Regions from separate parts of the Pseudomonas sp. YY-1 genome, predicted to be linked through region 1. Evidence: riboswitches for the same ligand, from Rfam matches in the RefSeq annotation. Region 1 holds a riboswitch; each other region holds the start of a gene.
What was found. Region 1 has a riboswitch for cobalamin ahead of cobG (precorrin-3B synthase). Riboswitches for the same ligand answer to the same signal wherever they lie in the genome.
Positions count from the first base shown of each region.

Region 2: it holds a riboswitch for cobalamin, as region 1 does, so the genes downstream of both, CXP40_RS09555 (energy-coupling factor ABC transporter permease) here and cobG (precorrin-3B synthase) in region 1, are expected to answer to the same signal.
Region 3: it holds a riboswitch for cobalamin, as region 1 does, so the genes downstream of both, CXP40_RS08800 (TonB-dependent receptor domain-containing protein) here and cobG (precorrin-3B synthase) in region 1, are expected to answer to the same signal.

Region 1 is NZ_PJLX01000008.1:85,640-93,458, reverse strand. Features, by position in the region: gene CXP40_RS13185 (ferredoxin) at 1-318, opposite strand, end outside; gene CXP40_RS13180 (cobalt-precorrin-6A reductase) at 486-1,205, opposite strand; gene cbiE (precorrin-6y C5,15-methyltransferase (decarboxylating) subunit CbiE) at 1,202-2,404, opposite strand; cobalamin riboswitch at 2,461-2,666, shown strand; gene cobG (precorrin-3B synthase) at 2,759-4,072, shown strand; gene CXP40_RS13165 (precorrin-8X methylmutase) at 4,065-4,691, shown strand; gene CXP40_RS13160 (precorrin-2 C(20)-methyltransferase) at 4,688-5,431, shown strand; gene cobJ (precorrin-3B C(17)-methyltransferase) at 5,566-7,215, shown strand; gene CXP40_RS13150 (AraC family transcriptional regulator) at 7,488-7,819, shown strand, end outside.
Region 2 is NZ_PJLX01000005.1:201,384-209,202, forward strand. Features, by position in the region: gene CXP40_RS09535 (7TM diverse intracellular signaling domain-containing protein) at 1-1,284, shown strand, start outside; gene CXP40_RS09540 (TetR/AcrR family transcriptional regulator) at 1,392-2,033, shown strand; gene CXP40_RS09545 (acyl-CoA dehydrogenase family protein) at 2,030-3,679, shown strand; gene CXP40_RS09550 (PaaI family thioesterase) at 3,692-4,123, shown strand; cobalamin riboswitch at 4,175-4,378, shown strand; gene CXP40_RS09555 (energy-coupling factor ABC transporter permease) at 4,430-5,110, shown strand; gene CXP40_RS09560 (hypothetical protein) at 5,120-5,848, opposite strand; gene amn (AMP nucleosidase) at 5,916-7,448, shown strand; gene CXP40_RS09570 (threonine dehydratase) at 7,450-7,819, opposite strand, start outside.
Region 3 is NZ_PJLX01000005.1:43,549-51,367, reverse strand. Features, by position in the region: gene CXP40_RS08810 (carboxyl transferase domain-containing protein) at 1-1,180, shown strand, start outside; gene dxs (1-deoxy-D-xylulose-5-phosphate synthase) at 1,285-3,180, shown strand; cobalamin riboswitch at 3,253-3,459, shown strand; gene CXP40_RS08800 (TonB-dependent receptor domain-containing protein) at 3,542-5,389, shown strand; gene CXP40_RS08795 (cobalamin-binding protein) at 5,454-6,248, opposite strand; gene CXP40_RS08790 (MFS transporter) at 6,248-6,661, opposite strand; gene ribA (GTP cyclohydrolase II) at 6,658-7,278, opposite strand; gene CXP40_RS08780 (TIGR02281 family clan AA aspartic protease) at 7,390-7,819, opposite strand, start outside.

The DNA of each region.
Region 1 (7,819 bases):
CAACAGCGCACCCAGTCCATCGAGCCAAATGTCCTCCAGCGCCGTGCAAACCACGAACACCTCGGCTCCGTCGCCCCGCTCGGCGATACGTTCACGCAGCCAGTCGCGGTGCGCAGCATCGGCGCGCGGCTCCAGCTCGACCACCAGCAGCGGGCGTGGCGCCTCATCGATGGCCAGCCAGAAACCATCCTGCTCCGTGTCATGCAGGTGCGCTTCACCAAGCAGCGTTTCGATGCGCTGCCGCAGATGCTCGGCCGAGGCTCCACGACCCAGGCCGGGGCCGATGAACAGAACGCGGGCGTAGGGGGTTTGGCTCATGACGGTCTCCAAAACGGGCCGGCAGTCTAGCAGCGTGCGTAGGGTGGACGTCGCTTTTCACGTCCACCAAAGCGGTGGATCGATAAAGCGCGATGCAACCGCCGCGACGATCGCAAGCGTAGGGCGGGTGCAACCCGCCAGACCGGCGTTGGCGGGTTTCACCCGCCCTACAGGGACAGCGCCTCGTAGAGAGCGTCCAACTCCGCGAACTCCCGCGTTACCGCCGGCAACTGCGGCCGACGTAATAGCAACACCGGCAATCCAAGCTCACGGGCGACTTGCAACTTCGGTTCGGTGGACGCGCTGCCGCTGTTCTTGCTCACCAGCACGTCGCAACACAGGCGGGCGAACAGGGCGCGTTCCTCGTCCAGCGAGAACGGCCCGCGCGCACCGATAATCTCGGCGCGCGGCGGCGCCGGCTCGGCCTGCAGGCAGCGCACCGTCCAGTGCTGGTGTTCAGGGATTTCATGCAGATGCGCCAGCGGCTCACGCCCGGAGGTGAAGAACGGCCGTTCGAATGGCGCCAATGCGCGGATCAGCTCATCCCAACCGTCCACTTCGCGCCAGTCGTCATCCGCGCCGGCCTGCCAGCCAGGGCGACGCAATGCCCAGCACGGCACGTCTGCGATTTCTGCGGCGCGGGCCGCGTTGTGGCTGATCTGCACCGCATAGGGGTGGGTCAGGTCCAGCAGCAGTTCAATGCCTTCGTCGGCGATAAAGGCTGCCAGGCCCTCGGCACCGCCGAAGCCGCCGACGCGCACGCGGCAGGCCAGGTCGTCCGGCACCCGACCAAGACCGGCCAGGCTGTACACCGTCTCCGGACCCAGCCGACGCGCCAGACGCAGCGCTTCGGTAGTGCCGCCAAGCAGCAGGAGTCGCGCGCTCACGGCTTGCGCACAGTCAGCAGGGTGATCGGCAGCGCCGCACGCCAAGTGTCGAAGCCGCCCAACGGCTGCGCCTGGGCCACGGTCAGACGCAGCAGCTCACCGCCGTGCTGCTCACGGAAGGCGACCAGCGCCGCCTCACTCTGAATGGTCACGGCATTGGCCAGCAGACGCCCGCCCGGCTTGAGCGCGGCCCAGCAATCATCGAGCACGCCTGGCACGGTGACGCCGCCGCCGATGAAGATCGCATCCGGTGCCGGCAGTCCATCCAGTGCTTCGGGCGCATGTCCAGCGACCAGTTGCAGACCGGGCACGCCGAGGGCATCACGGTTGTGGCGGATATGATCCTGACGCCCTTCGTTGGCCTCGATGGCAATGGCCAGGCAGGTCGGATGGGCGCGCATCCATTCGATGCCGATGGAGCCGCAACCGGCGCCGACATCCCACAGCAACTCGCCAGGCAGCGGCGCCAGCCGAGCCAGGGTGACGGCGCGCACGTCGCGCTTGGTCAGTTGCCCGTCGTGGCGGTAGGCCTCGTCCGGCAGGCCGCAGGTCGGTGGCAGCAGTTGCGCGCCGGTGTCGGCCAGGCACTCTACGGCCAGCAGATTGAGATCGGCACCGCGTGGCAGGTTCCAGCTCGCGGCCAGGCCCTCGATGCGGCGCTCGTCAGGCCCGCCAAGGTGCTCCAGCAGGGTCAGGCGGCTGGCGCCGAAACCACGTGCGCACAAGGCTTCGGCGACCTGCGCAGGGGTGTCACCATCAGCGCTCAATACGAGCAGGCGCGTACCGGGATAGAAACGGGCATTGAGCGTGGCCAGCGGCCGGCCGACCAAGGAGACCACCTCAGCCTCCTGCAACGGCCAGCCCAGGCGCGCCGCCGCCAGCGACACCGAGGACGGCGCCGGCAATACCTGCAACTCGTCGGCCGACACCTGGCGCGCCAGACTGGCACCGACGCCGTAGAACATCGGATCACCGCTGGCCAGCACGCACACCGCATCGCCGCGTCGGGCCAGCAACGGCTGCAGATCGAACGGGCTCGGCCAGACTTCCCGTTCGCCACTGATGCACGGCGGCAGCAAGGCCAGCTGGCGCGGCGCACCGACGATGCGCGTGGCCGCCAGCAAGGCGCGACGCGCGGCCTTGCCCAGGCCGGGATAGCCGTCTTCGCCGATGCCGACCAGGGTCAACCAGGGTTTCATCCAATGTCCTCGCACAGGCCCGACGGACCGCCTGTCCGCGCTCCGGGCAAAGCGGGCATAATAGCGCCTTCGTCGGTGCCCTTGAGTCGATACGACTTAACAGCGGGCCTAAGAGGGAATCCGGAGCGATCATTGATCGCGACCGAGCTGCCCCCGCAACTGTAAACAGCGAGTCCAACGCAATCGGCCACTGGGTAACCGGGAAGGCGCGGCGGATGAAGACCTGTTAGCCAGGAGACCTGCCGACGAACGCTGGTCGCGAGTGCCAACATCGGGCGGGGTGTACCGATGCCATGGAGTCCCCTATGGGATTTCGCTGGTTCGGTCGCCGCGTCGTTAGCCACAGGTGACCGCTTGCCCACGTCCGTCCGCCCTTCCGCCTGCCCCGGCCTGCTGCGCATCGTGCCTGCGCTGGACGGTGGCATCTGCCGGGTCAAACTGCCCGGCGGCGTGCTGCTCAGCACCCAGGCGCGGGCGATTGCCGAGGCAGCGCGGCAGCATGCCAGTGGCGTGCTGGAGCTGACCAACCGCAGCAACCTGCAGATTCGTGGTGTACTGCCTGGCCAGGAAGCGCCGCTGATCGAAGCCCTGCTCAGCGCCAATCTCGGGCCGCGCGTGGCCGCCGCCGACGATGTGCGCAACCTGCTGCTCAGCCCCGCCGCCGGCCTCGACCCGCAGGCGCGGATGGATGTACGCCCGCTGGCCAGCCAACTGCTCGACCTGTTGCAGGACACCCCAGCGCTGCACGCGTTGTCGCCCAAGTTCGCCCTGCAACTGGACGGCGGCGAAGCCCTGGCCATGCGCGAACACCCGCACGACCTGTGGCTGGCCGCCGAAAACGAGCAGCACATGCTGCTGGGCCTGGCCGGTTGCCCCTTTGAGGCGCCAGTAGCGCGAGTCGAGACGACACAGGTAGTCAGGCTGGTACGCCAGCTCCTGCTGCTGTTCCTCGAACTGGCGACTCCCGAGCAATCTCGCATGCGCCAGTTGCTGCAACAGATCCCAGCCGACGAACTGCTGCAACGTCTGCAGATGCGTCTGGACTTTCCCTTGCAACCGGTGCCGGTCAATTGGCAGCTGACCGCTCCGCTCGACCACGTCCCGGCAGGTATTTATCCACAGGCGCAGAGCGGCCTGTGCATGGTCGCTGCTGGCGCCCAGCTAGGCCGGCTGCATGCCGAACAACTGATGACGCTGGCCCAACTGAGCGAGCACCACGGCGACGGAAAATTACGCCTGACGTCCTGGCAAGGCGTGCTGCTGGGCAATGTGCCGGAAGCCGCCAGCGGTGAGCTGCTGGCGGCGCTGGGCGAGCTCGGCCTGCTGACGCATATCGACGAACCGCTGCTCGGCCTGGTCGCCTGCACCGGTTCGGCGGCCTGCGCGCGCGGCCTGGCCGATAGCAAACACCACGCCCTGCACCTGGCAGAGTTGCTGCACGAAAGCGGTGCCCGCCCGCAGGTGCATCTCAGCGCCTGCCCGCGCAGTTGCGCCAGCGCCCGCGTGCAGCCCTATACCCTGCTGGCCAACACGCCCGACCATTACCAGCTCTATCAACGCACGCCCGAGGCGCCCGGTTTCGGCCGCCTGCTGGCGCCGGCCATGACCATCGACGAGGCCGGCGCCTGGTTCGCCCGCCAACACCCCGCAGGAACCCCCAATGCTTGATTACATCCGCGACGGCCAGGAAATCTACCGCCGCTCCTTCGCCACCATCCGTGCCGAGGCCAACCTCGATGGCATCCCCGCCGACCTGGAAAAACTCGCCGTGCGGGTGATCCATGCCTGCGGCATGGTCGATGTGGTGGAGGATCTGCGCTTCTCCCCCGGTGCTGGCGCCGCTGGCCGCGCCGCGCTGCTGGCCGGCGCGCCGATCCTCTGCGATGCGCGCATGGTCGCCGAAGGCATCACCCGCCCGCGCCTGCCGGCAGGCAACAAAGTGATCTGCACCCTGCACGACGCCGGCGTGCCGGAGCTGGCCCGCGAAGTCGGCAACACCCGCTCGGCAGTGGCCCTGGAGCACTGGCGTGAGCATCTGGAAGGCAGCGTGGTGGTGATCGGCAATGCGCCCACAGCCCTGTTTTATCTGCTGGAAATGCTCGATGCCGGCGCGCCGAAACCGGCACTGATCATCGGCATGCCGGTGGGTTTCATCGGCGCGGCAGAATCCAAGGACGCCCTGGCCGCAGACAGCCGTGGCGTGCCCTACGTGATCGTGCGTGGCCGCCGTGGCGGCAGCGCCATGGCGGTGGCCGCGGTCAACGCCCTGGCCTCGGAGGTGGAATGATGGCCGGTCGCCTACTCGGTCTCGGCGTCGGCCCCGGCGACCCCGAGCTGCTCACCCTCAAGGCGCTGCGCCTGCTCAAAGGCGCGCCGGTGGTGGCCTACTTCGTGGCCAAGGCTAAACACAACGCCGGCCACGGCGGTAACGCCTTCGGCATCATCGAAGAGCACCTGGACGTCGCCCAGCAGCGCCTGCCGCTGGTCTACCCGGTAACCACCGAGAAGCTTGCCCCGCCGCTGTCCTACGAGGATGTGATCGCCGACTTCTACGACACTTGCGCGCAGCAGATCGCCCAGTTGCTCGATGCCGGCCAGGACGTGGCGGTGATCTGCGAGGGCGACCCGTTCTTCTACGGCTCCTACATGTACCTGCACGATCGCCTGGCTGATCGCTACGAAGTCGATGTGGTGCCAGGCGTGTGCTCGATGCTCGGCTGCGCCTCGGTGCTCGGCACCCCGCTGGTCTACCGCAACCAGAGCTTGAGCGTGCTCTCCGGCGTGCTGCCGGAAGACGAGCTGGAACAGCGCCTGCGCGACGCCGAAGCGGCGGTGGTGATGAAGCTCGGGCGCAACTTCGACAAGGTGCGCCGCGTGCTGCGCAAGCTCGGCCTGGACGACCGCGCCCACTACGTAGAACGCGCGACCATGGCCAGCCAGAAGATCGTCGCACTGGACGAGGTGGAGCCGATGGATTCGCCGTATTTCTCGATGATTCTGGTGCCTGGGCAGAAATGGCGGGGGTAATCCCGTAGGGCGGGCGCAACCCGCCTGCAGCGAGCTGGCGGGTTGCACCCGCCCTACCCGTCACAAGAGCGTAGCCCGGATGCAATCCGGGAAACCCATTCCCCGGATTGCATCCGGGCTACAGGATTTACCGCATGAACATCGTCATCCTCGGCGCCAGCGCGCTGGCCACTGCACAACGTCTCAAGGCGCTTTATCCACAGGCGGTGATCCACGGCCTGCGCGGGCGCGCCGACGGCGCCGAGCGCCACTACGACGAGTTCGGCGAGACCCTGCGCGCCCTGTACCGCGCCGGCCAGCCGCTGGTGGTGCTGTGCGCCGCCGGTATCGTCATCCGTAGCCTGGCCGCACTGCTGGCGGAAAAAGGCGCCGAGCCGCCGGTGCTGGCCCTGGCCGAGGATGGCAGCGCCGTGGTGCCGCTGCTCGGCGGCCTGGCCGGGGTCAACCGCTTGGCCCGCGAGATCGCCGCCTACCTGGGCGTAGCGCCGGCCATCACCACCAGTGGCGAGCTGCGCTTCGGCACCTGTCTGCTGGAACCGCCAGCCGGTTATGCCCTGGCCGACCTGCAGCAGGGCAAACGCTTCGTCAGCGATCTGCTCGGCGGCGACAGCGTGCGTATCGAAGGCGAGGCGCCCTGGCTGGAGGCGGCGCAGCTGCCGGTAGATAAGACCGCGTCGCGGGTTATCCATGTCACCGCCGAGCAACGTCCACCGAGGGCCGACGAACTGTTGATCCACCCGCGCTGCGCCGCCGCGCTGATCGAACGCCCCGGCGCCGACCTACCGGCTCGCCTGCAGCAGGCGTTGAGCGATGCCAACCTGGCGGCGCAAGCGCTGGCCGTTCTGCTCGCGGACAAAGCCTGGATGGCCAACGCCGAGCTACACGCTGCTGCAGCCGAGTTGAACCTGCCACTGCGCTTTATCCACAGCACCACCGAGCTGCCACCCGAATGCCATATCGGCGATGGCCTGCGCCTGCTGCTGGGTGAACAGCCGCTGGATATCGAACGCCTCGGCCAGAGCCGTGGACGCCTCAGCGTGGTTGGCCTCGGCCCCGGTGCCGCCGAACACATGACCCCCGCCGTGCGCCGCGCCCTCGACGAGGCCGAAGACCTGCTCGGCTACGACACCTACGTGAAGATGGCCGGCCCGCTGCGCGCCGATCAGTGCGTACACCCCAGCGACAATCGCGAGGAGCTGCTGCGCGCCGCGCATGCCTTCGAGCTGGCCGCCGCTGGCCGGCGGGTGGTGATGATCTCCTCGGGCGACCCCGGCGTGTTCGCCATGGCCGCCGCCGTGATGGAGGCGCTGGAAAGCCCGCAGAGCGAGGCCTGGCACGGCGTCGAGCTGGAGGTGCTGCCGGGCGTCTCCGCTGCTCTGGCCACCGCCGCCAAGGCCGGCGCGCCGCTGGGTCACGACTTCTGCCTGATCTCTCTGTCCGACAACCTCAAGCCCTGGGCGGTGATCGAAAAACGCCTGCAGCATGCCGCCGCCGCCGACCTGGCCATGGCCTTCTACAATCCGATCTCCAAGGCCCGCCCCTGGCAGCTCGGCCGCGCGCTGGAGCTGCTGCGCCAGCACCGCGAACCGCAGACCCTGGTGGTGCTCGGCCGCGACATTGGCCGCCCCGCCGAGGCCCTGCGCAGCCTGACCCTCGGCGAGCTGACCCCAGAGATGGTCGATATGCGCACCCTGGTGATCATCGGCTCCAGCCAGACCCGCCGCTTCCCCCGTGCCGATGGCGGCGAGTGGGTCTACACGCCGCGCTGGTATCCCGATCTGTAGGAGCCCGCTTGCGGGCGATCCGGCACCGTCGGACACCTTGATCGCCGGCAAGCCGGCTCCTACGAAAAGCGCGTCTGCGCGCACCTTACAAACCTACGCGCCAAGTGCTGGTATCCCGATCTGTAGGAGCCCGCTTGCGGGCGATCCGGCACCGTCGAACACCTTGATCGCTGGCAAGCCAGCTCCTACGAAAGGCGCCTGCACAAACCTTCTAGCCCTGCGCACTGGACGCGGTAAGCTCAAGCGTTCACAGCACAAACGGGCAGCAGGCGATGAACGCGCAGTCATGGGTCGACCTCAAGCAGGATGCCGATACCGGCATCGAGGTGATCCGTGCGCATTTCGAGGGCCACGCCTACGACCCGCACTGGCACGACAGCTACCTGATCGGCTTTACCGAGCAGGGCGTGCAGCAGTTCCATTGCCGACGCGCGCTGTTCAGCAGTGTGCCGGGACAGACCTTCTTCCTCGAGCCCGGCGATATCCACGACGGCCATGCGCCGACACCGGGCGGCTTCACCTACTCCACCCTCTATCTCGAGCCGGCCTGGCTGGAGCGCGCGTTGCCAGCGCTGTTCGAACAGGCACCCGCCGACTGTCTGCC
Region 2 (7,819 bases), on a different contig from region 1:
GAAGTGGGCCTGCTTTCGCTGGCCCTGGCTGATCGCATCAACGCGATGAAGGAAGAGCGCACGCGCATCCTCCAGGAGGCCGGACGCAAGCTCGAAGCGTTGAACCAGGAGTTGGCCGACAGCAACCGCTTCAAGGACGAGTTCCTCGCCACCGTCACCCACGAACTGCGCACGCCGATGAATGGCGTGATTGGTTCGCTGGAGCTGATGCAGACGGTGAAGATGGACATCGAGCTGGAGCAGTACCAGAAGACCGCCGCGACCTCCGCGCGCGACATGATGCGCATGGTCAACGATATCCTCGCCCTCACCGAACTGCAGGCCGGCAAGCTTTATCCGCGGCGTGAGGCGTTCAGCCTGCGTGGATTGTTCGATGGCCTGCGTGCCCAGTACGCGCCGCGCGCTGAGGACAAGGGACTGACCTTCGCCCTGGAACTGGACGACAACCTGCCCGATACGCTGGAGGGGGACGCCGCCAAGCTGGCTCAGGCACTGGGCTACCTGCTGGACAATGCCATCAAGTTCACCAGCGAGGGCGGTGTGACGCTGCAGGTCGGCCGTGCTGATAGTGTGGGTGGCAACCTGCCGCTGAGCGTGCTGGTCTGCGACAGCGGTATTGGCTTCGCTCATGAGGGCGATCTGTATCAGCGCTTCCATCAGCTCGACGGGTCCATGACCCGCAAATATGGCGGCCTGGGCATTGGCCTGGCGATCTGCCGGCAACTGGTCGACCTGCTCGGCGGCAGCCTCAGCCATGAGTCGCAGCCCGGATTCGGCAGCCGTTTTCGTCTCAACGTACCGCTGACGTTGCCGCAGCAGCAGGCGGCGCCGATCGTGCGTCCGCCGCGTGCGCAGAGCGGAACGGTGCAGCGCCAGGCGCAGCAGTGCACGGTGCTGATCGTCGAGGACAACGCGATCAACCAGTTGGTGACCCGCGGCATGCTGCTCAAGCTGGGCTACCGCGTGCGTACCGCCGACAACGGTGCCGAAGCGCTGGAGCTGCTGCGCAGTGAAAGCGTCGATGCCGTGCTGCTGGATTGCCAGATGCCGGTGATGGATGGCTTCGCCACTTGCCGCGCACTGCGTGCCCTGCCGGGGTGCGCCGAACTGCCGGTGCTGGCGATCACCGCCCATAGCCACAGCGGTGACCGCGAACGCTGCCTGGCCGCAGGGATGAGCGATTACCTGGCCAAGCCGGTGAAGTTCGAGGAGCTGCGCGTGCTGCTGCACGACTGGGTGCTGTGCCGTCCAGCCACGGTTTCCGGTGGCGCCGCTCCGCTCTGACACCACGCAGCCTCATTCCCGATTCAGCGGCAGATTTGGCCGGATCGTCCCTTTAGCCATGGTCTGAATCCTGATTCACTGCATGCAAGTGAATCAGGATTCAGACCATGGCTTATCGCATCACCGAAGCTCGACTCGACCGCGATCAGGCGCAGCGCCAGCGCATTCTCGACTGCGCCTTGCTGCGAGTGGCAGAGGGTGGTTTCGCCGCCCTGACCATGCAGGCGCTGGCTGAGGATGTCGGTATCGCCACGGGCAGTCTGTACCGCCACTTTCGTAGCAAGGGCGAACTGGCCGCCGAGGTCTTCGCCGCTGCCAGTCAGCGTGAAGTGGATGCCCTGGCCGCCGCCCTGCGCGGGCCGGGTAGCGCCAGTGAGCGCCTGCGCATCGGTCTTGAGCAGTTCGCCGCCCGAGCCTGGCACAGCCGCCGCCTGGCTTTTGCGCTGATCGCCGAGCCGGTCGACCCGGAGGTCGATGAGCAGCGCCTGCTCTACCGCGAAGCCTATGCCGAACTGTTCATCGATCTGTTGGAGGAGGGCGCCGGGGCCGGTGAATTTCGCGTCGAGCAGATCGGTCTGACGGCGGCCTGCCTGGTCGGCGCGATTGCCGAAGCGCTGGTCGGCCCTCTGTCGCCACCTGCTCGCGCCGCGCGCGAGGCCGGTCAACCCACCCTGGAACTGGCGCAGGTCAGCGCCAGCCTTGCCACCTTTTGCCTGCGCGCCGTCGGCGCCGAGGAGCCCACGCGATGAGACCCAGCCTGCATGCCGAAACCCACGAGGTGTTCAACCAGGTGCCGAGCCTGGATGGCGCCAACCTCTATCGCCTCGATCTGCCATTGCAGGAGTGGACTCGTCGTTATGACGGCGCCTGGGCAGACGAGCGCCTGAGCGCCTATGGTGCGCTGGCCGGCGGTGCCCTGATGCAGGCCGGCTTTCTCGCCAACGAGAACAAGCCAGTGTTCAAGAGTCATGACCGCTACGGTAATCGTATCGATCTGGTGGAGTTCCATCCGGCCTACCACGAGCTGATGCGTACGGCGGTCGAGCACGGCCTGCCGTCGCTGCCCTGGACCGACCCGCGCGCCGGCGCGCACGTCGCACGCGCCGGTCTGACCTATATGCACAGCCAGGCCGAGGCCGCCAGTGGCTGCCCGCTGACCATGACCTTTGCCGCGGTGCCCGCCATCCGCCTGCAAGCCAACGTGGCCGAGCAGTGGCTGCCGAAGATCCTCGCCACCGAGTACGACCCGCGCAACCTGCCGATGGAGCAGAAGACCGGCGTCACCATCGGCATGGCCATGACCGAGAAACAGGGCGGCACCGACGTGCGCGCCAACACCACCCGCGCCTATCCCATCGGCCTTGGCGGGCCGGGGCAAGGCTACGAGCTGGTTGGCCACAAATGGTTCTGCTCGGCGCCGATGTGCGACGCCTTCCTTACCCTGGCCTACACCGACAAGGGCCTGTCGTGCTTCCTGCTGCCGCGTCACCGCCCGGACGGCACGCGCAACGCGTTCTACATCCAGCGCCTGAAGAACAAACTGGGCAATTGGGCCAACGCTTCCAGTGAGGTGGAGTACCGCGGCGCCTTCGCCTGGATGCTCGGCGAGGAAGGCCGCGGTGTGCCGACCATCATCGAGATGGTGGCCATGACCCGCTTCGATTGCATGGTCGGCTCCAGCAGCCTGATGCGCCAGGCGCTGACCCAGGCCGCGCACCACTGCGCGCATCGTCAGGTGGGCGGCAAGCTGCTCGCCGACCAGCCGTTGATGCAGAACGTGCTGGCTGACCTGGCGCTGGAGAGCGAAGCCGCGCTGGCGCTGTGCATGCGCATGGGGCGCGCGCTCGACCACCAGCATGACGCGCAGGAAGACAAATTCGCTCGTCTGGTCACAGCCGTGGGCAAGTACTGGATCTGCAAGCGCGCGCCGGAAATGATCTACGAGGCCAGCGAGTGCATGGGCGGCGCCGGTTACGTCGAGGAAACCATCCTGCCGCGCCTGTACCGCGAAGCGCCGGTCAACTCGATCTGGGAAGGCTCCGGCAACGTGCAATGCCTGGACGTGCTGCGCGCATTGTCCAAGGAGCCCGGCGTGCTCGATGCGCTGTTCGCCGAGCTGGGCGATGGCCATGGCGATGCTCGCCTGAAGGCACATATCCAGCGTCTGAAAGCCGATTTTGCCGATACCGCCGATATCCAGTACCGCGCGCGCCAGCTCACCGAAGACATGGCTGTGGCGCTGCAGGCCAAGCTGCTGCTGGAGGCGGGCAACGCCACCGTCTCCGATGCCTTTATCGCCAGCCGCCTGGATGGCCGTGGCCGCGTCTATGGCACCCTGCCACGCGGTGTCGACGTCGAGGCGCTGCTGGCGCGTAGCACGCCGCACCTGGCCTGACCGGAGGCCCGCATGCAAGCACATCCGCGTTATCGCGAGTTGGTCGAGCGAGGCTTCGCCGATGCCAACTTCATCAACGACCTGGGCATTCGAGCTACCGACTGCGGCCCAGGTTGGGTCGAGGCGGAGCTGGATATCCAGCCGCGCCACCTGCAGCAGAACGGTTTCATCCACGCTGGTGTACAGACCACTCTGGCCGATCATGCGGCCGGTGCTGCCGCCGCGACGCTGGTGGCCGAGGGGCAGACGGTGCTGACCCTGGAGTTCAAGGTCAACCTGCTACGCCCGGCGCGCAGTGAACGCCTGTTCTGCCGCGCCGAGGTGCTCAAGGCCGGGCGCCAGGCGACTGTGGTCGAGGCCGAGGTGTTCGGCGAGGAAAACGGCGAGAAACGCCTGTACAGCAAGGCTTCGGTGACCATGGCCGTGGTGACGCTGCCGGCCTGAGCAAGGCCCGAATGTGATTGCCCGGCACGCTGTTTTTTAGCCGGGCAGGCGAGTAATCTTGCCGCTGATGGTTCTGCGTGCACGTACGTGACGCGGATGAAAAGGGAACAGGGTGCGGCGAATCTCGCCAATGCCCTGGCTGCCCCCGCAACTGTAAGCGGCGAACGATGCCCTCATGCCACTGACTCCGGTCGGGAAGGCGGGCGGAGTGCCAAGCCGTGAGCCAGGAGACCTGCCATCGACAACGGGCGTTTCGCCCACCCTCTATCCGAATCGTCGCGCGGTGGGCGCGGCAAAGGAACTCGCATGCATATCGAACCCGGTGTCGTCGAAGGCGCCAAGATCCTGCTCAGCTACGCAACGGCCGTCACCGCTTTCGGCCTGACCGCCAAACTCGCCCTGGACAGCGTCCGCAGCAACGGTGGTGCCGCCGCCCTGGCGCTGCGCAGCCTGCTGACCACCGCGCTGGTGTTCTGCTTCTTCGAGGTGTTTCCGCATCATGCGGTGGGCGTTTCCGAGGTGCACCTGATCCTTGGTTCTACCTTGTTGTTGCTGTTCGGCGCTGGTGCCGCAGCCATCGGTCTGGCGGCTGGTTTGCTGCTGCAGGGGCTGCTGTTCGCTCAGTTCGACCTGCCGCAGTACGGCATGAACGTCACCACGCTGCTGATCCCGCTGTGGGGCATCAGCCTGCTGGCCAAGCGCATCGTTGCGCCCGGCACCGCGTACGTCGATCTTTCCTACAAGCAGGCGCTGGCGCTGTCGACTGCCTATCAGGGCGGCATCGTCGCCTGGGTTGCGTTCTGGGCCTTCTACGGTCACGGCTTCTCCAGCGAGAACCTGGCGGCCGTGGGCAGTTTCGGTCTGGCCTATATGAGCGTGATCCTGGTCGAACCGCTGATCGACCTGGGTGTGCTGGCCGGGGCCAAGGCGCTGTCGCGCTTCAGCCAGGGGCCGCTGTTCAACGTGCGCCTGCATCAGACTGCCTGACCCCGTCACTCAGCGGCGGCGCTGCCAGATCATCTTGCCGGTATTGCTCTCGGTGACCAGGTACTGGTCGCTGAAGCGGTAGTAGGCGGCAGGTTGATAATCGGTGGCGCCACTCAGGCGCACCATCAGCATGCCGTCCTGGCTGCGCCAGTGACCGCTGTACTGCATCTCGCCGGGGCTGTCGTAGCTCCAGTCGCTGCCGCCGCCGACCGAGCGACTCCACTGCGTGACGCTACCGTCGGCATTCAGTTGAAGGGTCATCAGGGTGTTGAACGAGGCGAAGTTGGCGCCGCCGCTGTTGATGATCTTCTCGTGCACCCAGGTGCCGACCAGCGCCGAATCCTGAGCGCCTGCGACGGAAGGCGTCGCCGCCGTTGTTGCGGCTTCGCGCTGGAACAATGCCTGGCGTTCCAGCGCCTCGCCGTTGCGGGGATTGCGCGCCGCAATGCTGGTGTTGAGCATGGCGTTGGCATAGGTGGCGTTCATGTTGGCCAGCAGCAGGCCGGTCTGTGGGTCGCTGATCTCGGCACGTAGCAGTTTGCCGTCGTAACGGCCTTTGACGATCAGGCGTAGATGCTGGTTCTCCACGTACTCGCCTTCCACCATGGTGTCGTTCTGGCGCAGGATCAGCTCGCTCGACTGGCCGTCGAGCGTGGCCCGGTAGTGGCCATCGAGTTCACCAGCTTGAGTGCTTGAGCACGAGGCCACGACCAACAGCACAACGATTGCACGACGCATGAAGATGACCTCTGGGCAATTGCTCCAAGCCTAGTCGTTGGCAGCGCGATGTGAGGTCTGTCGCGCTATGTTTTCGTCACCGTATGCAGGCAAGATAGGCGCGTACGTTCAGTCAGGAAGATGCACAGTGAAAGCCTGCTCAGATGATTTCATCATTGCCCATACCCCCGAAGAAGCAGTCGACCGCCTCGCCGCGTTGCACCAGGAGGCCACTGGCGCCCTGAGCCACGCTCTCAAGCGCTACCTCAAGGAGCGCATCCGCCCCGATGCCAGCGAGCACTGTCTGTTTCGCTACCCCGAATTGCGCCTGACCTACCTGTGCCAGGGCGAGGTGCCGACCACCGTGCGCGCCTATGCCAAGGTACAGGTGCCGGGCACCTACGCCATCACGGTGACCCAGCCGGCGGCCTTTCGCAAATACTTGCTGGAGCAGCTGCGCCCATTGATGAACGACTTCACCCTGCGTGTGGAAGTCGGCCGCAGCCAGCAGAACATTCCTTACCCATACGTGGTCGAGGGCGGCGATGAGCTGGCCGGCAGTGGCGTGACCGCCGCCGAGCTGGCGCGCGTATTTCCCAGCACCGACCTGTCCGCCGCCACCGACGGCACCGCCGATGGCCTCTACGACTGGGAGAACATCGATCCGCTGCCCCTGGCGCTGTTCGATGCGGCGCGCACCGACTTCTCGCTCAAGCGCATCCAGCACTACACCGGCAGCGACTGGCGCCACGTGCAGCCGTGGATCCTGCTGACCAACTACCACCGTTACGTCGACCAGTTCATCCGCCATGGCCTGGACATGCTGGTGGGCGACTCGCGCTTCACCCGTATGGTGCTGCCGGGCAACGTGGTGATCGAGCGTGGTATGGCCGAAGGCGAGATGCAGGCGATCATCGAGAACGTGGTCTGGCACCGCTACCAGATGCCGGCCTACCACCTGCAGGCCGAGGACGGCCACGGCATCACCCTGGTCAACATCGGCGTCGGCCCATCCAACGCCAAGAACATTACCGACCACCTGGCCGTGCTGCGCCCGCATTGCTGGCTGATGATCGGTCACTGCGGCGGTCTGCGTCAGTCGCAGACCATCGGTGACTACGTGCTGGCCCATGCCTATATGCGCCGCGACGGCATTCTCGACCGCGTGCTGCCGCCGCATATTCCGCTGCCGGCGCTGGCTGAAGTGCAGCAGGCGCTGCAGGAAGCCGCCAAGCTGGTCACTGGCGAAGAGGGCGACGAACTGAAGAAACGCCTGCGCACCGGCACCGTACTGACCTACGACGACCGCAATTGGGAGCTGCGCTGGGCCCAGGAACGGCCGTTGATCAACCTGTCACGCGCGGTGGCGGTGGACATGGAAAGCGGCACCATCGCCGCCCAGGGCTATCGCCTGCGGGTGCCCTACGGCACGCTGTTGTGCGTGTCGGACAAGCCGCTGCACAGCGAGATCAAGCTGCCCGGTGCGGCGGGCGCCTTCTACGAGCGCGCGGTAACCCAGCACCTGCATATCGGCATCGCCGCGCTGGAGCTGATGCGTAGCCAGCTCAATTCGCTGCACTCGCGCAAGTTGCGCAGTTTCGACGAGCCGCCGTTCCGCTAAGTCAGGCCGCGACGGGCGCCTCGTCACGCAGCAGTTCGGCCAGTGCTGCGCGGTCGATGTTGGCGCCGCTGAGCACCACGGCCACGCGCTGGCCGGCATTGAGCTCACGCTCCTGCATCAGCGCAGCCAACGCCGCTGCGCCGGCGCCCTCTGCGAGATTGTGAGTGTCCTCGTGGTAGGCGCGGATGGCGGCGCGAATTTCCTCGTCGTCGACCCGCACGATGCGTGCGGCGCCGGCGCGAATCATGTCCAGCGCCAATTGTTGCGGCTGGCGGCAGGCCATGCCGTCGGCCAGGGTGTCTGCGCGTTCGGTCTGTACCAGGCGGCCTTGCTCGAAGCTGCGTGCATAGGCGTCGGCACCGCTGGCGACG
Region 3 (7,819 bases), on a different contig from region 1:
GCAGTGGCGCCTGCCCGTGGTGCTGTTCGCCGAAGGCGGCGGCGGCCGACCGGGAGATACCGACTTCGTCGGCGTGGCCGGGCTGGACTGCCACACCTTCGTCGCCATGGCCAAACTCTCCGGCCTGGTGCCGACGGTGGGCGTGGTCTCTGGCCGCTGCTTCGCCGGCAACGCCGCGCTGCTCGGCTGCTGCGACGTGATCATCGCAACGAAGAACGCGACTATCGGTATGGCCGGCCCGGCGATGATCGAAGGCGGCGGTCTGGGCAGCTTCACCCCCGAGCAGGTCGGCCCGACCAACGTGCAAGGCCCCAATGGGGTGATCGATGTGCTGGTGGAGGACGAAACCGCAGCGGTCGCCGTGGCCAAGCAGTACCTGGGCTATTTCCAGGGCTCAGTGAGCGACTGGCAGTGCAGCGATAGCCGCGAGTTGCGCCATGTGATCCCGGAAAACCGCCTGCGCGTGTACGACATGCGCAAGGTGATCGAGCTGCTGGCCGATCACGGCAGCGTGCTGGAACTGCGCCGCCAGTTCGCTCCCGGCCTGATCACCGCGCTGATCCGCATCGAGGGCAAGCCGTTCGGGCTGATCGCCAACAACCCCGCGCACCTGGGTGGCGCCATCGACGCCGTGGCCGGCGACAAGGCCGCGCGCTTCCTGCAGTTGTGTGAAGCCCATGACCTGCCCATCGTTTCGCTGTGCGACACCCCCGGTTTCATGGTCGGGCCGGAGGCGGAGAAACAGGCCACGGTGCGCCACGTCTCGCGCCTGTTCGTCACCGCCGCCAGCCTCACGGTGCCGATCTTCACCCTGGTGCTGCGCAAGGGCTACGGCCTCGGCGCCCAGGCAATGGCGGCTGGCAGCTTTCATTCGCCGCTGTTCACTGCCGCCTGGCCCAGTGGTGAGTTCGGCGCCATGGGCCTGGAAGGTGCGGTGCGCCTGGGCTTCGCCAAGGAACTGGCAGCCCAGCCGGACGAGGCCGCGCGCCAGGCGCTGTTCGACAAGCTGGTGGCCAAGGCCTACGACAACGGCAAGGCGCTGAACATGGCCAGCTATCTTGAGATCGACGCCGTGATCGACCCGGCCGACAGCCGCGCCTGGCTGCTGCGCGGGCTCAACGCGGCGCCGCGTCCGCCCCGGCGTGATGGCAAGAAGCGCCCCTTTGTCGACACCTGGTAGGGCCTCCGTGCGCGAGCGCTGGCTTGTCGCACGGGGCGTGAAGCTTGCAGCCACCTTTTTCGGGTAAACTGCCGCATCTTTTTACACCTATAACGATTCGCCTGATGCCGACCACTTTCCACGAGATCCCCCGCGAGCGCCCATTGACGCCGCTGCTCGACAGCGCCAACACGCCCGACGAACTGCGCCGCCTGGCCGAAGCGGACCTGGAAACCCTCGCTGACGAACTGCGCCAATACCTGCTCTACAGCGTTGGCCAGAGCGGCGGGCACTTCGGTGCCGGCCTCGGCGTGATCGAGCTGACCATCGCCCTGCATTACGTCCTCGACACCCCCGATGACCGTCTGGTGTGGGACGTCGGCCATCAGGCCTACCCGCACAAGATCCTCACCGGTCGTCGCGAGCGCATGGGCAGCCTGCGCCAGAAGGACGGCCTGGCCGCCTTCCCACGGCGCAGCGAGAGCGAGTACGACACCTTCGGCGTCGGCCACTCCAGCACCAGCATCAGCGCGGCACTGGGCATGGCCATCGCCGCCCGTCTGAAAGGCGAGAAGCGCAAGAGCGTGGCGGTGATCGGCGACGGCGCACTGACCGCCGGCATGGCCTTCGAGGCGCTCAACCACGCCACCGACGTCGGCGCCAACATGCTGGTGATCCTCAACGACAACGACATGTCGATCTCCAAGAATGTCGGCGGCCTGTCCAACTACCTGGCCAAGATCATCTCCAGCCGCACCTACGCCAGCATGCGCGAGGGCAGCAAGAAGATCCTCTCGCGCTTGCCTGGCGCCTGGGAAATAGCGCGCAAGGTCGAGGAGCACGCCAAAGGCATGCTGGTACCCGGCACCCTGTTCGAGGAGCTGGGCTGGAACTACGTCGGCCCCATCGACGGCCACGACCTGCCCACCCTGCTCGCCACCCTGCGCAATATGCGCGACCTCGACGGTCCGCAGTTCCTCCATGTGGTGACCAAGAAGGGCAAGGGCTTCGCCCCGGCCGAGGTCGACCCCATCGGCTACCACGCAATCACCAAGCTGGAACCGGTCACGCCAGTCGCGGCACCGAAGAAGCCTTCCGGCCCGAAGTACTCCAACGTCTTTGGCCAGTGGCTGTGCGACATGGCCGAGCAGGACGCGCGCCTGGTCGGCATCACCCCGGCGATGAAGGAAGGCTCGGATCTGGTGGCGTTCAGCGAGCGCTTCCCTGATCGTTACTTCGACGTGGCGATTGCCGAGCAGCACGCCGTGACCCTGGCCGCCGGCATGGCCTGCGAAGGTGCCAAACCGGTGGTGGCGATCTACTCCACCTTCCTCCAGCGCGCCTATGACCAACTGATTCACGACGTGGCGGTGCAGCACCTCGATGTGCTGTTCGCCATCGACCGTGCTGGTCTGGTCGGCGAAGACGGCCCGACCCACGCCGGCAGCTTCGACCTGTCCTACCTGCGCTGCATCCCCGGCATGCTGGTGATGACGCCGAGCGACGAAAACGAGATGCGCCGCATGCTCACCACCGGCCACCTGTTCGACGGCCCGGCGGCGGTACGCTACCCACGTGGCACCGGCCCCAACGCGCCGCTCGATGCCGGCCTGGAGCCGCTGGACATTGGCAAGGCGTTGGTACGCCGCCAGGGCAAGGGCGTAGCCCTGCTGGCCTTCGGCGTGCAACTGGCCGAAGCCCTGCGCGTCGGTGAAACGCTGGATGCCACGGTGGTCGACATGCGCTTCGTCAAACCGCTGGACGAAGCCCTGCTGCGCGAACTGGCAGGCAGCCACGAGCTGCTGGTGACCATCGAAGAAAACAGCATCATGGGCGGCGCCGGTAGCGCGGTCAGCGAATTCTTCGCCGCCGAGAACATCCAGATGTCGATGCTGCACCTGGGCCTGCCCGACTACTACGTCGAGCACGCCAAGCCCAGCCAGATGCTCGCCGAGTGCGGTCTCGACGAAGCCGGCATCGAACGCGCGGTACGTGAGCGTCTGAGTTTGCTTCAGGCCTGAGCATGAAGCCCGCTCATCGCTGAATGAGCGGCGCTTGCTTGTGATTCATGTGCGTGCGCACTAAGGTGCGCGCCATTAATGTTCCGCCAGGGTGCGCTGCGCAAGCAGTGTTAAACGGGAAGTCGGTGCGCTCGTCACGAGCAATGCCGACGCTGCCCCCGCAACGGTAATCGACTGCACGCGCTGAGCGTGCGCCACGTCCAACAGCCACTGGGCCCTGCCTGGGAAGGCGGACGCGGGTCGAGAGCCCGGAGACCGGCCAAGGCGGTGCGACTGGTGTTGCGGAGGGCAGCACGGTCAAGCGCCGTCCTGCGCTTGCGCCTGCCCTCCTCGACCGTCTGCCGACCGTTGAGGAAAGAGAATGAAACTGTCCCGTCTGGCTCTGGCCATCGCCGTCATGCCAGGTCTCTCGCTGGCCGCCGAGCCCTACGTGGCCGAGCCGCTGGTCGTCACCTCCGGGCGCCTGTCCGAACCGCAAGCGCAGGCCACCGCTGCCACCACGGTGTTCGAGCGGGACGACATCGAGCGCCTGCAGGTCAGCAGCGTTACCGAGCTACTGGAGCGTGTGCCCGGCCTCAGCGTCGTCCGCACTGGCGGTGCCGGCAGCCAGACGGGCGTGTTCCTGCGCGGCACCAGCACGGCACAAACCCTGGTCCTGGTCGACGGCCAACGTATCGCGGCCGCCTCCAGCGGCACCAGCAGCCTGGAGTTTCTCGCCCCCGAGCAGATCGAGCGTATCGAAGTGGTTCGTGGAGCGCGCTCGGCGCTGTATGGCTCCGACGCCATTGGCGGGGTGATTCAGATTTTCACTCGCCAAGGCGATGGCCAGGGCCTCAAGCCTTACGCGCGCCTGGCGGCTGGCAGCGACAGCACTTACCAGCGCAGCCTCGGCCTCTCCGGCGGCGACGAACGCACACGCTTTCACCTGGGAGCGGCCCTGGACGAGACAGCCGGCATCGACGCCACCCGAGACGGTTTCGGCGCCAATGGCGACGATGACGCCTACCGCAACCGCTCGCTCAGCCTGAGTCTGTCGCACCGTTTCAGTGACGATCTGCAGGTGGGCTTTAGTGCTCTCGATCAGCGCGGGCAGGTTGAATACGACGATGTTTTTACCGGCCTGCTACCGACAACTGACTTTCAGGTCAGTAGCCTTTCCGGGTTCATCGACGGCCGCCTCAACGAGCGTTGGAGCAGCCGCCTGGAAATGGGTCACAGCAAAGACCAGCGCGACACGGGTGATGACTCACCGGCAGCGCCCGACTATTCATTCTTTACCTACACCACCTATCGCGACTCCGCGAGCTGGGTGAACACCCTGACCCTCACCGACCACCAGCAAATTCTGGCTGGCGCCGACTGGTATGAGGATCGCCTGCATAGCAGCGCGGACTTCGCGGAGGATTCACGCTGGAACCGCGCGGCCTTCGTGCAACACCGCTACACCGGCGACACCTTCTCGACCGAGCTGGGACTGCGCCACGACGACAACCAGCAGTTCGGCAGCGAGAACACCTGGAACGCGGCACTGACCCTGCCCCTGAACAGGGCCAACGACCTGATCCTGTCGTACAGCGAAGGTTTCCGCGCACCGACCTTCAACGATCTCTACGATCAGTGGTACGGCAACCCCGACCTCGCCCCGGAACGCTCCAAGAGCTACGAGCTGCAATGGCGCAGCCGCTACAGCGACACAGGATCATTGCAGGCTTCCGTGTATCGAACTGATATCGAGGACGCCATCGTCCTGGACGAGAACTTCATTCCACAGAACGTCCAGACAGCCCGGATCAATGGCTTCGAAGCCGCCGTGCAGCAGGAGTTGTTCGGCTGGCAAGGCAATCTCGCGCTGGCCCTGATCGACCCGCGTGACCGCGCCAGCGGTCATACCCTGCAACGCCGCGCCAAACGCACGTTGAGCCTGGACCTTGACCGCCGCTTTGGTGATGTGTCGGTGGGCGCAGGCTGGCGTGCGATCAATGGCCGTTACGACGATGCCGACAACGAGATCGAAATGAGCGGCTACGGTCTGCTAAGCCTGCGCGCCGCCTGGCAGGCCAATGAGGAACTGGGGCTGAGCCTGAAGCTGGATAATCTGCTGGACAAGGATCATGCAGAAGCGACCTACAGCACACCCAATGGCCGTTTCGGCTACAACAGCGCCGGGCGTACCGCGTTGTTCGCGGTCAGCTGGACGCCGCAACTCTGACCTTGGTGCGCACGGCGCACCCTACCACCGCTGTAGGGTGCGCCGTGCGCACCGCCTGAAGGTGCTACCGCGCACCCGCCATCCGCTCACATAACTGCTCGATGGCGCCCAGCATCTGCCGGCTGGGCCTTTCCAGGCCCCTGTCCGGCACCGCCCAGACTTGCTCCAGACGCACGGCATGCAACTGCGGCCAGGCCTGCCAGGCGCTCAACTCGGCATTACTGCCGCCGAGTATCACGTCTGGGTCACGCGCCAACACAGCCTCCACACTGACCTGTGGCGCCGGTTGCGGCAGATCGGCGAACAGGTTGCGCGCGCCGCACACCTGCAAGGCGTCACCGATCAATTGCTCGCCACCGATGGTGTAAAGCGGTTGGTGCCAGACCTGATAGAACACCGTCAGGGGCTGCTCCCGCTGGTAGCGCTGGCGCAGCACGTGCAGCTCGGCGCGAAACTCGGCCGCCAGCCGCTCGCCCTGCTCCGTCCGGCCCACTCGCTCGCCAATACGCACGAAGGCCTCGCCGAGTTGGTCAAGGCGCTGCGGCTCGACGATCAGCAGGTCGATACCGAAACGCTGCAACTGCGCTTGTTGCGCCGGCGGCACGCTACCGGGTGCGATAAGGATCAGATCCGGCTCCAGCTGCAGCAGGCGCTCGAATTCCAGCTGGCCATAACGCCCGACTGTGGGCAGATGCGCCAGCTCTGCGGGACGCTCATCCCCTTCGAGTACGCCGACCAGCAGATCAGCAGCATCCAGGTCGAGCATGATTTCACTGAGCGAGGGTGCCAGGCTGATTACCCGCTCGGCAGCTGACAGCGGCAACGCCAGCAGGCAAAGCGCGAGCAGCAGCGTGCGCATCAACCCAACTGGCGGGGTATGCGGTAGAGGCTGTGCAGCACGATGGACGACAGCGCCAGCAGTACCAGCGGGATCGCCTCGAGGCCAGCAAGGACTGCCAACGCGGCGATCCACGCAGGCAGCGCAGCGCCAAGCAGGGCGCGCAAACGAACACGATCCAGCTCCAGCCAGGCGGCGGGTTCCTCGTCACTATCGAGGGCTTTCTGGGTGGCGATAAGGGCGTGCTTGTAGGCAGAGAACAGCGGCAGGCTGACAAACATCGAGGCCAGGCCGGCAATGAACATCGGCATGCTCATGACCGTGTGACCGCCACCGCCGAACAGCAGGTTGAACATGAACAAGGGCGCCAGCGCCACGCCCAGTTGACGCCACCAGGCCAGCGCAAGACGCCGCTTTACCTGGCCTCGGGTCACAGGCGCTCCTCGGTCTCACCCTGATGCTGGTTGCCCAGCATATGACCGAGCTTGCCGGCCTTGGTGGCGAGATAGCGCTTGTTGTAGGGGTTGTGTGCAATCTGCAGTGGCACACGATGGTCCACGGCGATACCCATGTCACCCAGCGCTTTGACCTTGCGCGGGTTATTGGTCATCAGCTTGAGGCTGTCGATGCCCAGGTGCTCGAGCATCGGCAGGCAGATGGCGTAGTCACGCTGGTCAGCGCCGAAACCCAGGCGCTCGTTGGCTTCCACGGTATCGGCCCCACCGTCCTGCAGTTCATAGGCGCGAATCTTGTTCAGCAGACCAATGCCCCGGCCCTCCTGACGCAGATACAGCAATACGCCGCGACCTTCGTTGGCGATGGCCTGCAGCGCAGCCTGCAGTTGGGCACCACAGTCGCAACGCAGGCTGAACAGCGCGTCGCCGGTCAGGCATTCGGAGTGCAGACGCCCGAGCACCGGTGCACCGTCGGCGACATTGCCGAAGGTCAGGGCGACATGTTCCTTGCCGGTAACCTCATCGAGGAAACCATGCATGGTAAACACACCGAAGGGCGTGGGCAGTTGGGAGGCGGCGACGAACACGACGGACACCGGATGCTCCTGGCAATGAGTACTAAACAGGGCCGGCATTGTATCAGCAGGCCCCACTGGCGGGTCAGTCAGAATTGCCGATCATCGGTATCGAAACGCTCAATGAAAGTCTCAGAGTTTGGATTCGAGCACCAGCATGCCCTGCTCCTCGCGCCAGCCCACCCGACTGAGGAAGCTCATGCCCAGCAGGGCTTCATGCGGTGCATTCCCCTCCAGCACCACTGCCTCGACGCCGAGCACCTCGAGATCGCCGACCTTGACCCGGTCAAGCATCACGCGCCAGCCGCGAGCGACACCACTGGCGGTGTTGACCTGTAGAGGCCGGCCACTGACTCGATAATCGATACCTAGGCGCCGGGCATGCGCGTCATTAAGAGCCACCGAGGTGGCACCGGTATCCACTAGAAACTGCACCGTCTGGCCGTTGACCGACCCGGCGACCCAATAGTGGCCACCAATACCCTTGGCGATGCTCAAACGCTTTCTTACCGGCTCGGCAAAACCGGCACTGTATTCCCGACTCAGTGGATAGGCGCGCTCG